Rhizobium rhizoryzae: one gene and its partner. The protein of the gene in region 1 interacts with the protein of each later gene in a pairwise test. Links are inferred from orthologs where the notes say so. Each region holds a gene or a part of one and is shown in the gene's direction. Other genes may lie near its edges. The genes, in order: rimP and rpsL.

Region 1 (7,603 bases):
CTGAGCCCTCCCCGGTCGGGCGCGTGGAAACCAGGCCGCAAGAAAATGCGCAGCCTCAGCCGAAGGTGGATGTCCGATCGCTCGCCGATATCTCCGACCTCTGCACAGCGAACCGGGAGCCGATCCTGCGGGCACGCGTGCGCCAATCCGTTCATCTGGTCAAACTGGAACCGGGTCGGCTTGAGATTCGCCTGGAGCCGGATGCGCCGAAATCCATTGCCAGTGATCTGGCATCCAAGCTGAAAGAATGGACCGGCATTACCTGGTGGGTAACGCTATCCAATGAGCGCGGCGAACCGACGCTGGCCGAGGCGGAAGCGCAGATCAAGGAACAGCACAAGACGGATGCACGAGCCGATCCGGATGTCGCGGCCATTCTCGCTCAGTTTCCGGGCGCCAGGATCATTGACGTTCGCATCAAGGTGCCGGTTGAGGACGAGTTGGAAGAGGCTCAACCTCCGGCGATAATCGAAACAGACGAAGGCGACATTCTGCCGGGTGACGACCTCGACATCTGACAACGACAAGAGAAGGACAAGACGATGCGCGACATCATGGGCATGATGGGCAAGGTCAAGGAAATGCAGGCCAAGATGGAAAAGATGCAGGCGGAAATCGCCGCTCTTGAGGTCGAGGGCAAGGCGGGTGGCGGCCTTGTGACTGTTGTTCTGAACGGCAAGGGCGAGTTGCGCAGCCTCAAGATCGACCCGTCGCTGTTCAAGGAAGACGAGGTCGAGATTCTTGAAGACCTTATCGTTGCCGCACACAAGGATGCAAAGGACAAGAGCGAGGCGCAGGCGCAGGAAAAGATGGCCGCCGTGACGGCTGGTCTGCCGCTGCCTCCCGGCATGAAGCTGCCGTTCTGATCTCCGACGAAGGGTCGCAGATGCGGCCCTTTTTTATACCAGATCCCTGATTTTTGCCTGGAGATCTTCATGCAGCGGAACGCTCAGGTAGCGGGTTCGCTGCTCGATGCTGAGCCGCTTTGGCTGAAAGATCATGAGTTCGGCAATCCTGACGCGCTCGCCCCGATAGGGGTGAAATTCGACGTCTTCACCGGCTGCAAGAACCCCTGTCTGGATCACGCGGCAATAAATGCCGGGTCGCGCCGCCGCTGTATAGCGCTTGGCAATTTTCGGATCATTCATATGCGCCGTGAACGTGTTGCAGGGAACGCGCGGTGATGTGGCTTCCAGAATGACGCCACCTGCCAGGTGGAAGCGGTCGCCCGCACAGACATCGCGATTCTCAAGGCCATCAATGACCAGATTTTCGCCAAAGGTTCCCGGTGGCAGATTCCTTTGCAGTTCCTGCGCCCACCAGCGGAGCGTCTCGCTGCCTTCCATATAGACCGCCTGTTCGTGGCCCCCGTGATATTTGCCGTTGCAGATCGAATCACCCACCAGCCCGTTCTCGTCCACATGGACTGGATAGCCCACCGGCTGCTTGTTGATGCCGCTCTTGTAGCTCTTGCCCGGTAGTTTTTCAGGCTGGCCGAGACAGACGGCGCTGACTTTCATGAGAGATACCTCAATGTGAGATTCCGTTAACGGTGCTTATCGTCTAAAAGCGCCTCATGGCAAAACGTGTTACCGGTCCCGAAATCGAAAAACTCATTCAACTGCTGGCGAAGGTGCCGGGGCTTGGCCCCCGCTCCGCACGTAGGGCGGCGCTGCATCTCATCAAGAAGCGCGAGCAATTGATGGGCCCGCTCTCTCACGCGCTGGGCGAGGCCTATGACAAGGTGAAGGTCTGCTCCCGCTGCGGCAATGTGGATACAAGCGACCCTTGCACCGTCTGTACCGACGAGCGGCGCGATCAATCCGTCATCATCGTCGTGGAGGACGTATCGGACCTTTGGGCGCTTGAGCGGGCAGCCGCCATGAACGCCGCCTATCATGTGCTGGGAGGAACGCTTTCACCGCTCGATGGCGTCGGGCCTGACGATCTCAACATCAAAAGCCTTGTCGACCGCGTGAGCGAAGGCGGCATTCGCGAGATCATTCTGGCCGTCAACGCGACCGTGGAAGGTCAGGCAACCGCCCATTTCATCACGGACCGCCTGTCAGACCTGCCCGTGAAAATCACCCGTCTTGCCCATGGCGTGCCCGTGGGTGGGGAACTGGATTACCTGGACGAGGGTACGCTGACGGCAGCGTTACGCGCACGAACGGCGATTTGAGGAGGCGTGGATGATCCGGAAACTTGGTACACTTTGCCTATCATTGATGGCACTCGCCCTTCCCATGCCTGCGCTGGCGGCTCCCTCCAAGGCCGAGGTTGAGCAGCAATTTCGCCAATGGCTTAGCCGGGACATCACGCCGGAAGCGAAGAAGGCCGGCGTTTCCGCCTCCACCATCGATGCGGCGCTGAAAGGCGTTTCATTGAAATGGGACCTGCCGGACCTTGTTCCACCGGGCACCACGCCGCCGAAGGAACAGGATCAAACCCAGGCCGAATTTTCCTCACCCGGCGCCTATTTTTCCGAGCAACGCATGCAAGGCCTGGCCATGACCGGGCGTTCGCTGGCGCAGACGCATGCTGCGACCTTGCGCAAGGTAGAACAGACCTATGGTGTACCGGGGTCGATCATTCTTGCGATATGGGGTCGTGAATCCGGATATGGACGTGCGAAACTGCCCTTTGCGGCGCTGGATGTGCTGGCAACAAAGGCTTTCATGTCCACCCGCAAGGACATGTTCCGCACCGAGTTGATCGACGCTTTGCGCATTATCCAGCACGGCGACATCACGCCGGAGCGTATGCGGGGTTCCTGGGCCGGCGCATTGGGCCAGCCGCAGTTCATGCCCTCGAGTTACGCAAAGTATGCGGTTGATTTCGACGGCGACGGCAAGGCGGATATCTGGGATTCCGTGCCGGATACACTCGCCTCCATCGCACACTATCTCGTGCTGAAGGGCTGGCAGCGCGACCGCGACTGGGGCTTCGAGGTGACGATCCCGGCTCAGGTTTCCTGTGCGCAGGAGGGGCCGGATCTCGCCAAGCTGATTTCGCAATGGGCTTCGCTCGGAATTTCCCGCGTCAACGGCAAAGGCTTTCCGGCACATGAGGCAAAGGTAGATGGCATGATGCTGGTGCCTGCCGGTCGCTACGGACCGGAATTCATCGTGACGCCGAACTTCTACGTGCTGAAGGAATATAACAACTCCGATCTCTATGCGCTCTTCATCGGCAATCTCTCGGACCGCATCGCAAATGGAGCAGGTCCGTTTCAGGCAGGCTGGAACCCCACGGGGAAGATGCTGCGTTCCGATGTGCTGGCCATGCAGAAAAGCTTGCAGGCAAAGGGTTATGATGTCGGCCGCGCCGATGGGCTGGCAGGTTTCAAGACCCGCCGCTCGATTGGCGACTGGCAGGCGAAGAGCGGGATGGCTCCCACTTGTTTCCCGGACGAGAGCCTGAAGGCGCGGCTTAGATAGTTCAAAGGTTCAGTTTGAAGCCCGCGTGGCTTTTCTCGAAGCCAAGGCTTTCATAAAAGCGATGGGCGTCCTCCCGGCGATTATCGGAGGTCAATTGAACGGCGCCGCAGCCGCGCTTGCGGCACGCTTCGATGGCCCAGCGAATCATCTCCCGCCCGACGCCCTTGCCACGCTGGCTTGCCGCCACCCGCACGCTTTCGATCTGGCCGCGCCAGAGGCCAAGGCGGGAAAGCCCAGGCAGAAAGCTGATCTGCAGGCATCCTACGACATCGCCTGAGCCATCGACGGCGACTGCCAGCATTTGGTTTGGATCCGCCTGAATGGCATGGAATGCATCGACATACCGTCGGTCGACCGGATCGGATACCACTTCACGGGTCCGGCCCAGAGCGTCATCGGCAAGCATGGCGACGATGGCGGTAAGGTCTGTCTCTTCGGCTCTGCGATATTCGGTCATGCGGGTTTTCCGGATGTTGCGACAAGGTCAATGGAGATCGAGCGCCGATTTGTGGAAGACATCCTCACGGGCGTGATCGGGAGGTATGGCCTGCCGCTCCAGCATGCGATGGACACGTGGACCATCCGGCCCCGCGTGGAGCGCCCGGATCTGGGTCCAGATCTCCGCATCTGCCTTGGTGCGGCGCTGATTATGACGCACATAATCCGCCCAGGTGGCCGTGTGATAGGTTTCCGTCCAGATATCCGGGTTTTCCAAGTCCCGCATCAGGGCCCACTGGCGTGCACCGTCACGAATACGGATGCGGCGTCGCTCGGACATCAGCGCCAGGAAGGCGGGCACGTTTTCTTCGCGCACCGTATAGTCAACAAGCAGAACGATCGGGCCGCTTCTTGGCTGGAGATCGAGCCGAAGCGAAGGTTCGCGGAAGGTGTTGGCCGGATCGAGGTTCAGGGCTTCCATGGAGGGAAGCGCGAAACGCCAGCCGAACAGTGCGCCGAAGACCATCGCAAGGCTGGCAATCATCAGTGAGGTTGAGACGCCATAGGTTTCCGCCAGCATGCCCCAGAGCCAGCTGCCTAGGGCGATACCGCCGAAGGTCGCTGTCTGGTAAAAGGAAAGTGCGCGCCCGACCACCCAGCGCGGTGTCGACAGTTGCACCGTTGTATTGAACAGCGAAAGCGCCAGAACCCAGCACGCCCCAGGGATCGTAAGGATTGCACAGGTCAGGAGCGTGGAGGATGAGAGCGCAGCGGTTACAGCGCTCACCCCGAAGCCGGTGAAAGCGATGCGGACGATGATCTCCGTCGAAAATGTTTCGCGAATGCGCGCATTCAAAAGGGCGCCGATCACGGCACCCACGCCAAAGGCACCGAGCATCAGACCGTAAGTCAGCGGACCACCCACGACAAGATCGCGCGCGACCAGCGGCAGCAGCGCCAGAATGGCGCTGGCGGAGACGCCGAAGAGGAGGCTGCGAAACAGGACATTGATGAGCTTCGGAGACATGGCCACGTAGCCAAAGCCCGCCGAAAGCGCTCTCCCGAGAGTCTCGCGCGGAAGCCGGTTGTCCGGTGTTTCGGGCTTCCAGCGCGACAGGGCAAAGATCAGGGAGATGTAGCTCATGGCATTGACGGCGAAGGCCGCGGCCGCTCCGAAAGAGGCCACGATAATGCCGCCGATGGCAGGGCCGACACTGCGGGTGATATTGAAGCCGACGCTGTTCAAGGAGACCGCGGCAGGAAGGACCGGACGCGGGACGAGATCCCCGACGGAGGCCTGCCAGGATGGATTGTTGAGCGCCGTTCCGCAGCCGATGAGGAAGGTGAAGGCCAGCAGCAGCCAGGGTGTCAGAAGATCCACCCAGGCAAACACTGCCAGAAAAACCGAGACAATGAGCATGAACCCCTGCGCGGAGATCATGATCGCCCGACGGTCGAAATTGTCCGCCAGCGCCCCGGCAATCAGGGAAAACAGCATGATCGGCAGAGCCTGCGAGGCTTGAACAAGCGCCACCATGTTTTCCGAACTGGAGATCGCCGTCATCATCCAGGCGGCACCGACCGCTTGCACCAGACCGCCGAAATTGGAAACGACGCTTGCGAGCCAGATTTCACGGAAGGTCTGGTGACGGAAGGGCGCAAAGGATGAGATGCGCTCGGGCACGTTGAACCTCATGCTGATTTGTTTAGGCTGACTAACTTAGCGTGCTGGCCACCTCTAACAAGCGCAAATCGAGAGGCTTTGGCGGCTCTGACCGCAACCCTTGCATTCACGGGGCTTAAGCGGTATAGAGAGTTCAAATTCTTGATCGTCAGATGAAGAGTGGGGCCGCACCGGACCCGCTCTTTTTTGTTAGGCGGTCGATGCACGCGACGTTCTCGCCCTTGTGCGAGCAAAGCCGGAAGACCATATGCAGGAAAACCAGAAGGAACCGCGTCTCATCGTCGAGACGGGCCTCGATCTCAGGATCGCCGAAATCATTGAACCCACTCTCGACGCGATGGATTTTCGTCTTGTGCGGGTGCGTTTGCTGAACCTCAACGGTTTGACCCTTCAGGTCATGTGCGAGCGCAACGACGGTACGATGACCGTTGAAGACTGCGAGCAGGTTTCGATGGCGATTTCTCCGGTTCTCGATGTGGAAGATCCCGTCGATAAGGCGTATCATCTGGAAGTATCGTCGCCCGGAATCGACCGGCCCATGGTTCGCAAGTCTGATTTTGCCCGTTGGTCCGGTCATATCGTGAAATGCGAGACCTCCATCCTGCTGGATAACCGCAAGCGTTTTCGCGGCAAGATTACCGAGGCAGACGACGAAGGCTTCACGCTGGAGCGCGACCAGATCGGCTACGGGGAAGAGCCCCGCCTGCGTGTTCCGTTCACAGCCCTGGCGGAAGCCAAGCTGATCCTGACGGATGATCTGATCCGCGACGCCCTGCGCGCCGACAAACTGGCCAAGGCGGAAGCCGCGAACCAGAACGACGCTGACGAAGAGTAAGACAACACGTTTCAAGACCTTCACCCTCCTCGGGTTGGGGCACAGACAAAATCGATCGACGGAGACTGACGACAATGGCAGTGAGTGCGAACCGGCTTGAACTTCTGCAAATCGCAGATGCAGTGGCGCGCGAAAAGGTCATCGACCGCGAAATCGTGCTGGCCGCTATGGCCGATGCTATCCAGAAGGCCGCTCGTTCGCGTTACGGCACGGAAAGCAATATCCGCGCGGACATCAATTCCAAGACGGGCGAGATCCGCCTTCAGCGCCTGCTGGAAGTCGTGGAACATGCGGAAGACTACACGACCCAGATTCCGCTCGCTCTGGCCCGTGACCGCAACGTCGACGCCAAGATCGGCGACTTCATTGCCGATCCGCTGCCACCGATGGATTTCGGCCGTATCGCTGCACAGTCTGCCAAGCAGGTTATCGTGCAGAAGGTTCGTGAAGCCGAGCGCGATCGCCAGTATGACGAATTCAAGGATCGTGTCGGCGAAATCGTCAACGGAACGGTCAAGCGCGTCGAATACGGCAACGTCATCGTCGACCTTGGCCGTGGCGAAGGCATTATTCGCCGTGACGAGATGATCCCGCGCGAAAACATGCGCTATGGTGACCGCGTTCGTGCCTACGTTTACGACGTTCGCCGTGAACAGCGTGGCCCACAGATTTTCCTCTCGCGTACCCATCCGCAGTTCATGGTGAAGCTGTTCACCATGGAAGTGCCGGAAATCTACGATGGCATCATCCAGATCAAGTCGGTTGCTCGCGACCCGGGTTCTCGCGCCAAGATTGCCGTCATTTCAAACGACAGCTCGATCGATCCCGTCGGCGCCTGCGTTGGTATGCGCGGTAGCCGAGTTCAGGCGGTCGTCGGCGAACTTCAGGGCGAAAAGATCGATATCATTCCGTGGTCGGGCGATCCGGCTTCGTTCATCGTCAACGCACTGCAACCTGCGGAAGTGGCCAAGGTGGTTCTTGATGAAGATGCAGAGCGCATCGAAGTCGTGGTGCCGGACGAGCAGCTTTCGCTGGCCATCGGTCGTCGTGGCCAGAACGTTCGTCTTGCCTCGCAGCTGACGGGCTGGGATATCGACATCATGACGGAGCAGGAAGAATCCGAGCGCCGCCAGAAGGAATTCAACGAGCGCACGAACCTGTTCATGGATGCGCTCGACGTCGACGAAATGGTGGGTCAGGTTCTGG
Region 2 (7,396 bases), 2.0 Mb from region 1 along the record:
ATCGCGTGACGAGATGATCCTTGATGAGCGTCGCAAGAGCACTGGTGCGGGTGTAGCAACACCGATGCTGCAGGAATTGTCGGGAGAGAACCTGCCGGCTGGTGAGTAATCAGGTTCGAGCGCCGGCGTTATCCGCCGGCACTCACGCCCATCGCATACATCCATTATCAAAATACAAAAGGCGCCCGGATATTCCAGGCGCCTTTTTTCATGATCGTTATTGTGAGTTCAGTCGAAACGAATGATCGACACTTCGCCTTCCAATGCACCCTGATAGGCAGAGGCGTGTGGCTCCTCGATCGGCTCTTCGGTGATGATACCGATTTGATCGAGATCGGCCTCCATAAATCCTTCTTCGGACAGAGCGTTCAGGGCTTCCCGTACTGCCGTATCATCGTCAGGGGCTCGGAGCAGGATGTGAAGTTCGATTCCTTCACTTTCCTTGGCCTCGTATCCTTTGCCGACAATGATGAAGACCATTGGCTTATCGGAATTGTTGTCGTTATCTGGTTCCGTGATCATGTGGCAAACCTCCAGCACGGGTCAATTGAGCGAGTCGTCTTCGCATTACAGTGATGAGTGGCTGATTACCACGGCCATTCGCATGTGTATTGGTTATTCACCTTAACGAATAAATTATCGGTTCTATTCGGGGATATTGGGCGCTCCAACCCGTGAATCCAGGGGCTTCCGGGGTAAATACCGATTTCGGCCTTGACGTCTACAGGGTAAAACAGTAAACGCCCCGCATCGGAAGCGATGTGAAGCTTACCCGTTGAGGACGACTCGTTCGCAACATGGCTTCAAGCAAGGTTCCATAACGCACGTTGAAGACACGAATTTGCACGCATGACGCAGGTGATGCGTCCTCTGCCTTGGGTGGTCAATCCGGAATTTCGGGTCGGCCACGTTTTGTGCATGTGGAAATGTGCGCGGGGCCGGACACGGTGTGAGATTGGCCCGCGAGGGTCTTGAAACAATTATTGTAAGGGATGGGTATATGCCTACCGTAAACCAGCTGATCCGCAAGCCTCGCCAGGCACAGGTTAAGCGCAACAAGGTTCCTGCTCTGCAGGAAAATCCACAGAAGCGTGGCGTTTGCACTCGCGTTTATACAACGACCCCGAAGAAGCCTAACTCGGCTCTGCGTAAGGTTGCCAAGATCCGTCTGACCAATGGCTTCGAAGTCATCGGCTACATCCCGGGTGAAGGCCATAACCTCCAGGAGCACTCTGTCGTCATGATCCGTGGCGGCCGCGTAAAGGACTTGCCAGGTGTGCGTTACCACATCATCCGCGGTGTTCTCGATACGCAGGGCGTGAAGAACCGCAAGCAGCGTCGCTCCAAGTACGGCGCGAAGCGTCCTAAGTAATCAATTCAGTCAGCGGCGCCACGCGAGGTCCTCCGCGTACTAGGGCGTTCAGCCAGATAAAGAGACAGAAGTATGTCAAGACGTCATAAAGCAGAAAAGCGTGAGATCAATCCGGATCCAAAGTTCGGCGATCTGGTTGTCACGAAGTTCATGAATGCCATCATGTTGCATGGCAAGAAGTCTGTTGCCGAAACCATCGTCTACGGTGCGTTCGATGCAGTCCAGGGAAAGTCGAAGCAGGAGCCCCTGCAGGTTTTCCATCAGGCGCTGGAGAATGTTGCTCCGCACGTAGAAGTTCGTTCGCGCCGCGTTGGTGGTGCAACGTATCAGGTTCCGGTTGACGTACGTCCCGAGCGCCGTCAGGCGCTGGCAATTCGCTGGCTGATCGCTGCTGCGCGCAAGCGCAATGAAACGACCATGGTTGACCGTCTGTCGGGCGAACTGCTCGACGCAGCAAACAACCGTGGTAGCGCCGTTAAGAAGCGTGAAGACACTCACAAGATGGCCGACGCGAACCGCGCGTTCTCGCATTACCGTTGGTAATCTTCATCCGATCGAAGTTCGAAAGGCAGTCCTATGGCTCGCGAGTATAAAATCGAAGACTACCGAAATTTCGGTATTATGGCGCACATCGACGCCGGCAAGACCACGACCACCGAGCGTATCCTGTATTACACCGGTAAGTCGCACAAGATCGGCGAAGTTCACGACGGCGCCGCGACCATGGACTGGATGGAGCAGGAGCAGGAGCGTGGTATCACCATCACGTCTGCAGCGACGACCACCTTCTGGAAGGGTCGTGATGGCAAGATGCGTCGGTTCAACATCATCGACACGCCCGGACACGTTGACTTCACGATCGAAGTAGAACGTTCTCTGCGCGTTCTCGACGGTGCGATCGCTCTCCTCGATGCCAACGCTGGCGTTGAGCCGCAGACGGAAACTGTTTGGCGTCAGGCTGAAAAGTACAACGTCCCGCGGATGATCTTCTGCAACAAGATGGACAAGACCGGCGCTGACTTCTATCGCTCGGTTGAAATGATCAAGACTCGTCTTGGCGCGACGGCAGTTGTCATGCAGCTCCCGATCGGTGCTGAAACCGAGTTCAAGGGCGTTGTCGACCTGATCGAGATGAATGCTCTCGTATGGCGCGACGAATCTCTCGGCGCTCAGTGGGACGTCGTTGAGATTCCGGACGATCTGAAGGACAAGGCTGCTGAATATCGCGAAAAGCTGATCGAGACTGTTGTCGAGATCGACGAAGAAGCGATGGAAGCCTACCTGAACGGCGAGATGCCTGACAACGACAAGATCCGCGAACTCGTTCGTCGCGGTACGATCGACGTCAAGTTCCATCCAATGTTCTGCGGTACCGCGTTCAAGAACAAGGGCGTTCAGCCTCTTCTCGACGCCGTTGTCGACTACCTTCCTTCGCCGCTCGACATTCCGGCGATCAAGGGCATCGACTTCAAGACGGAAGCTGAAATCGAGCGTCATGCAGATGACTCCGAGCCGCTTTCTATGCTTGCGTTCAAGATCATGAACGACCCCTTCGTCGGTTCGCTGACGTTTGCTCGTATTTACTCCGGCAAGCTCGAAAAGGGTTCGTCGGTTATCAACACGGTCAAGGACAAGCGTGAGCGTGTCGGTCGTATGCTCCAGATGCATTCGAACAGCCGCGAAGACATCGAAGAAGCCTTCGCGGGCGACATCGTTGCGCTTGCTGGTCTGAAGGAAACCACAACGGGTGATACGCTTTGCGATCCGTTGAAGCCGGTTATCCTTGAGCGCATGGAATTCCCCGAGCCGGTCATCCAGATCGCGATCGAGCCGAAGTCCAAGGGCGACCAGGAAAAGATGGGCCTGGCCCTGAACCGTCTGGCAGCAGAAGATCCGTCCTTCCGCGTCAAGACAGACCAGGAATCCGGTCAGACCATCATTGCAGGCATGGGCGAACTTCACCTCGACATCATCGTCGACCGTATGCGTCGCGAATTCAAGGTTGAAGCCAACGTTGGCGCTCCGCAGGTTGCTTACCGTGAAACCATCACGCGTCAGCACGAAGAAGATTACACGCACAAGAAGCAGTCCGGTGGTACCGGTCAGTTCGCGCGCGTCAAGATCGTCTTCGAACCGAACCCGGATGGCGAAGACTTCAAGTTCGAGTCGAAGATCGTCGGTGGTGCAGTTCCGAAGGAATACATCCCGGGCGTTCAGAAGGGTATCGAAAGCGTCCTGTCTTCTGGCCCATTGGCTGGCTTCCCGATGTTGGGCGTCAAGGCGACGCTCATCGACGGTGCCTTCCACGACGTTGACTCGTCGGTTCTCGCCTTCGAAATCGCTTCGCGTGCATGCTTCCGTGAAGCTGCCAAGAAGGCTGGTGCTCAGTTGCTTGAGCCGATGATGAAGGTGGAAGTTGTTACGCCTGAGGATTACGTCGGTGACGTTATCGGCGATCTGAACTCGCGTCGTGGTCAGATTCAGGGCCAGGAACAGCGCGGCATTGCGATCGTGATCAACGCGCATGTGCCGCTGGCGAACATGTTCAAGTACGTCGACAACCTGCGCTCCATGTCTCAGGGCCGCGCGCAGTATTCGATGGTCTTCGATCATTACGCACCTGTCCCGAGCAACGTGGCTCAGGAAATTCAGGCAAAGTACTCCGGTCAGAAGTGACCGGGGTAACCCTTTGAACGAAACAACTTAGGTATTACCCCCATATCTTGGGGCTATGATGGAGAGCCTGAAATGGCAAAGAGCAAGTTTGAGCGTACCAAGCCGCATGTGAACATCGGCACGATTGGCCACGTTGACCATGGCAAGACGTCTCTGACGGCAGCGATCACGAAGTACTTCGGCGAGTTCAAGGCGTACGACCAGATCGACGCTGCTCCGGAAGAGAAGGCGCGTGGTATCACGATTTCGACGGCTCACGTTGAGTATGAGACGGCGAACCGTCACTATGCGCACGTTGACTGCCCCGGCCACGCCGACTACGTCAAAAACATGATCACGGGTGCAGCGCAGATGGACGGCGCGATCCTGGTTTGCTCTGCCGCTGACGGCCCGATGCCGCAGACGCGCGAGCACATCCTTCTGGCTCGCCAGGTTGGCGTTCCTGCGATCGTTGTGTTCCTGAACAAGGTCGACCAGGTTGACGACGCTGAACTTCTGGAACTCGTAGAGCTTGAAGTTCGTGAACTTCTGTCGTCCTACGACTTCCCGGGCGATGACATTCCGATCGTCAAGGGCTCTGCTCTTGCTGCTCTGGAAGACTCGAACAAGACGATCGGTGAAGACGCGATCCGCGAGCTGATGGCTCAGGTTGACGCCTACATCCCGACGCCAGAGCGTCCGATCGACCAGCCGTTCCTGATGCCGATCGAAGACGTGTTCTCGATCTCTGGCCGTGGTACGGTTGTGACGGGCCGCGTTGAGCGTGGTATCGTGAAGGTCGGTGAAGAAATCGAAATCGTTGGCATTCGTGCAACGACGAAGACGACCTGCACGGGCGTTGAAATGTTCCGCAAGCTGCTGGACCAGGGCCAGGCTGGCGACAACATCGGTGCTCTTCTGCGTGGCGTGAACCGTGACGGCGTCGAGCGCGGTCAGATCCTGTGCAAGCCTGGCTCTGTCAAGCCGCACAAGAAGTTCAAGGCAGAAGCCTACATCCTGACGAAGGAAGAAGGCGGCCGTCATACGCCGTTCTTCACGAACTACCGTCCGCAGTTCTACTTCCGCACGACGGACGTGACGGGCATCGTCACGCTTCCGGAAGGCACGGAAATGGTTATGCCTGGCGACAACGTAACCGTTGACGTTGAGCTGATCGTTCCGATCGCGATGGAAGAAAAGCTGCGCTTCGCGATCCGCGAAGGCGGCCGTACCGTCGGCGCTGGCATCGTCGCTTCGATCATCGAGTAATCGATGATCCGGGGCAGCGATCCGAAAGCTGCCGACGTTGATAAAGATTGCAAAGTCGCGCAAGCGCGCTTTGCAGGTGGCGCCGGCGTTGTTGCTTCGATCATCGACTAATTCGATCAGCGAGTGATCATACCAGGCGAGGGGACTTGATCTCCTCGCTTGGAGGTTTGAAATAATCGTGTGCAAGCCCTCTTAGGGGCTTGCGTATGACTTTAAAATGTTGCAAATGGCGCGCGAGCGCGATTTCCGACCTGCTTCGTTTTTTGCAGGTCCAATAATCCAAAAGGTGGGCCCTTGGGCCCGAAGAGTGGATGATGATCAGTTTGGTCATCCTCGATCTTTGACACCGGTGGTCCGCCTTTAGATAGAAACGCCCCATGCTGCTTGTCAGTATTGGGTCAAGTTAGAACAAGGATAACGTCGAATGAACGGCCAAAATATCCGCATTCGCCTGAAGGCATTCGATCATCGTATTCTCGACGCTTCTACGCGCGAGATCGTGTCGACGGCGAAGCGCACCGGTGCTAGCGTCCGGGGCCCCGTTCCGCTTCCGACTCGCATCGAGAAGTTTACGGTAAACCGGTCCCCTCACATTGATAAGAAGAGCCGCGAGCAGTTCGAAATGCGCACTCATAAGCGCTTGCTCGATATCGTGGATCCCACCCCGCAGACGGTAGACGCGCTGATGAAGCTCGATCTCGCCGCAGGCGTAGACGTGGAAATCAAGCTCTGAGGTCTGCCCTCGGGCTGAGTGAGAAGGATTGAACCGATGCGTTCAGGTGTAATTGCACAGAAGGTCGGAATGACCCGCGTCTACAATGACGCTGGCGAGCATGTTCCAGTCACGGTTCTCCGTGTCGAGAACTGCCAGGTCGTTGCCCACCGCACAGACGAAAAGAATGGCTACACGGCTGTTCAGCTTGGTGCAGGCCAGGCGAAGGTAAAGAATACAAGCAAGGCTCTTCGTGGCCATTTTGCTGTAGCTCAGGTTGAGCCTAAGCAGAAGGTTGTCGAATTTCGCGTTGATGCAGACAATCTCATCGACGTTGGTGCTACGGTTTCCCCTAGCCACTTCACCGCAGGTCAGCTGGTCGATGTGACTGGTACGACGATCGGTAAGGGTTTTGCCGGTGCCATGAAGCGTCACAACTTCGGTGGTTTGCGCGCGACTCACGGTGTTTCCGTATCGCACCGTTCGCACGGTTCGACCGGTAACAACCAGGATCCGGGCAAGGTCTGGAAGGGCAAGCGCATGGCTGGTCATATGGGCCAGACTCGCGTAACGACCCAGAACCTGGAAGTCGTGTCTACCGATGAAGATCGCGGTCTGATCCTGGTCAAGGGTGCCGTTCCCGGCTCCAAGGGCGCCTGGATTATCGTCCGCGACGCCATCAAGTCGGCTGCGAAGTAAGGGAGCCTAATAACATGGAATTCAACGTCAAGACCCTCGAGGGTACGGACGCTGGCAAGGTCTCCCTTTCTGACGAGATCTTTGGCCTCGATCCGCGCCAGGATATCCTGGCACGTATGGTGCGTTGGCAGCTTGCAAAGAAGCAGCAGGGCACTCACAAGTCCAAGGGCCGTTCCGAGGTCGCTCGCACCGGTTCCAAGATGTACAAGCAGAAGGGTACGGGTCGCGCTCGTCACCATTCCGCTCGTGCTCCGCAGTTCCGTGGCGGTGGTAAGGCTCATGGTCCGGTTGTTCGCAGCCATGAACATGACCTGCCCAAGAAGGTTCGTGCATTGGCACTGCGTCACGCGCTCTCGGCGAAGCTGAAGGCAGAAGACCTGATCATCGTTGATCAGCTCGTTGCTTCTGAAGCTAAGACCAAGATCGTTGCTGGTACGCTGGCTTCTCTCGGCCTGACGAACGCTCTCGTTGTTGGCGGTGCTGAACTGGACAACAACTTCAAGCTCGCTGCTCAGAACATTCCGAACATCGACGTTCTGCCGGTTCAGGGCATCAACGTTTACGATATCCTGCGTCGTGGCAAGCTCGTGCTGTCCAAGGCTGCGGTTGAAGCTCTGGAGGAGCGGTTCAAATGACAGATCTTCGCCACTATGATGTGATCGTATCTCCTTCGATCACGGAAAAGTCGA

What was found.
Region 2: the proteins of rimP (region 1) and rpsL interact in binary tests that used the Escherichia coli proteins (3 or more experiments, as listed by UniProt). The link is inferred for Rhizobium rhizoryzae from one-to-one orthologs.

The regions. Positions count from the first base shown.
Region 1 is NZ_CP049250.1:837,546-845,148, forward strand. What follows is about bases 4,711-7,603. They hold rimP (ribosome maturation factor RimP), read left to right. Parts: upstream 4,711-5,809; coding sequence 5,810-6,397; downstream 6,398-7,603. Other genes in these bases: G6N80_RS10295 (MFS transporter), read right to left, coding at 4,711-5,574; nusA (transcription termination factor NusA), read left to right, coding at 6,472-7,603. Outside these bases: G6N80_RS10265 (DNA polymerase III subunit gamma/tau), read left to right, coding at 1-518; G6N80_RS10270 (YbaB/EbfC family nucleoid-associated protein), read left to right, coding at 543-866; G6N80_RS10275 (MOSC domain-containing protein), read right to left, coding at 900-1,520; recombination mediator RecR, read left to right, coding at 1,577-2,182; G6N80_RS10285 (lytic murein transglycosylase), read left to right, coding at 2,193-3,440; G6N80_RS10290 (GNAT family N-acetyltransferase), read right to left, coding at 3,442-3,897; more of G6N80_RS10295, read right to left, coding at 3,925-4,710.
Region 2 is NZ_CP049250.1:2,871,227-2,878,622, reverse strand. The notes cover bases 1-2,686. They hold rpsL (30S ribosomal protein S12), read left to right. Parts: upstream 1-1,000; coding sequence 1,001-1,372; downstream 1,373-2,686. Other genes in these bases: fusA (elongation factor G), read left to right, coding at 1,949-2,686; rpsG (30S ribosomal protein S7), read left to right, coding at 1,445-1,915; G6N80_RS19790 (hypothetical protein), read right to left, coding at 229-522; rpoC (DNA-directed RNA polymerase subunit beta'), read left to right, coding at 1-109. Also shown: more of fusA, read left to right, coding at 2,687-4,048; tuf (elongation factor Tu), read left to right, coding at 4,121-5,296; rpsJ (30S ribosomal protein S10), read left to right, coding at 5,721-6,029; rplC (50S ribosomal protein L3), read left to right, coding at 6,066-6,707; rplD (50S ribosomal protein L4), read left to right, coding at 6,722-7,342; G6N80_RS19750 (50S ribosomal protein L23), read left to right, coding at 7,339-7,396. UniProt on the Escherichia coli protein: With S4 and S5 plays an important role in translational accuracy. Interacts with and stabilizes bases of the 16S rRNA that are involved in tRNA selection in the A site and with the mRNA backbone.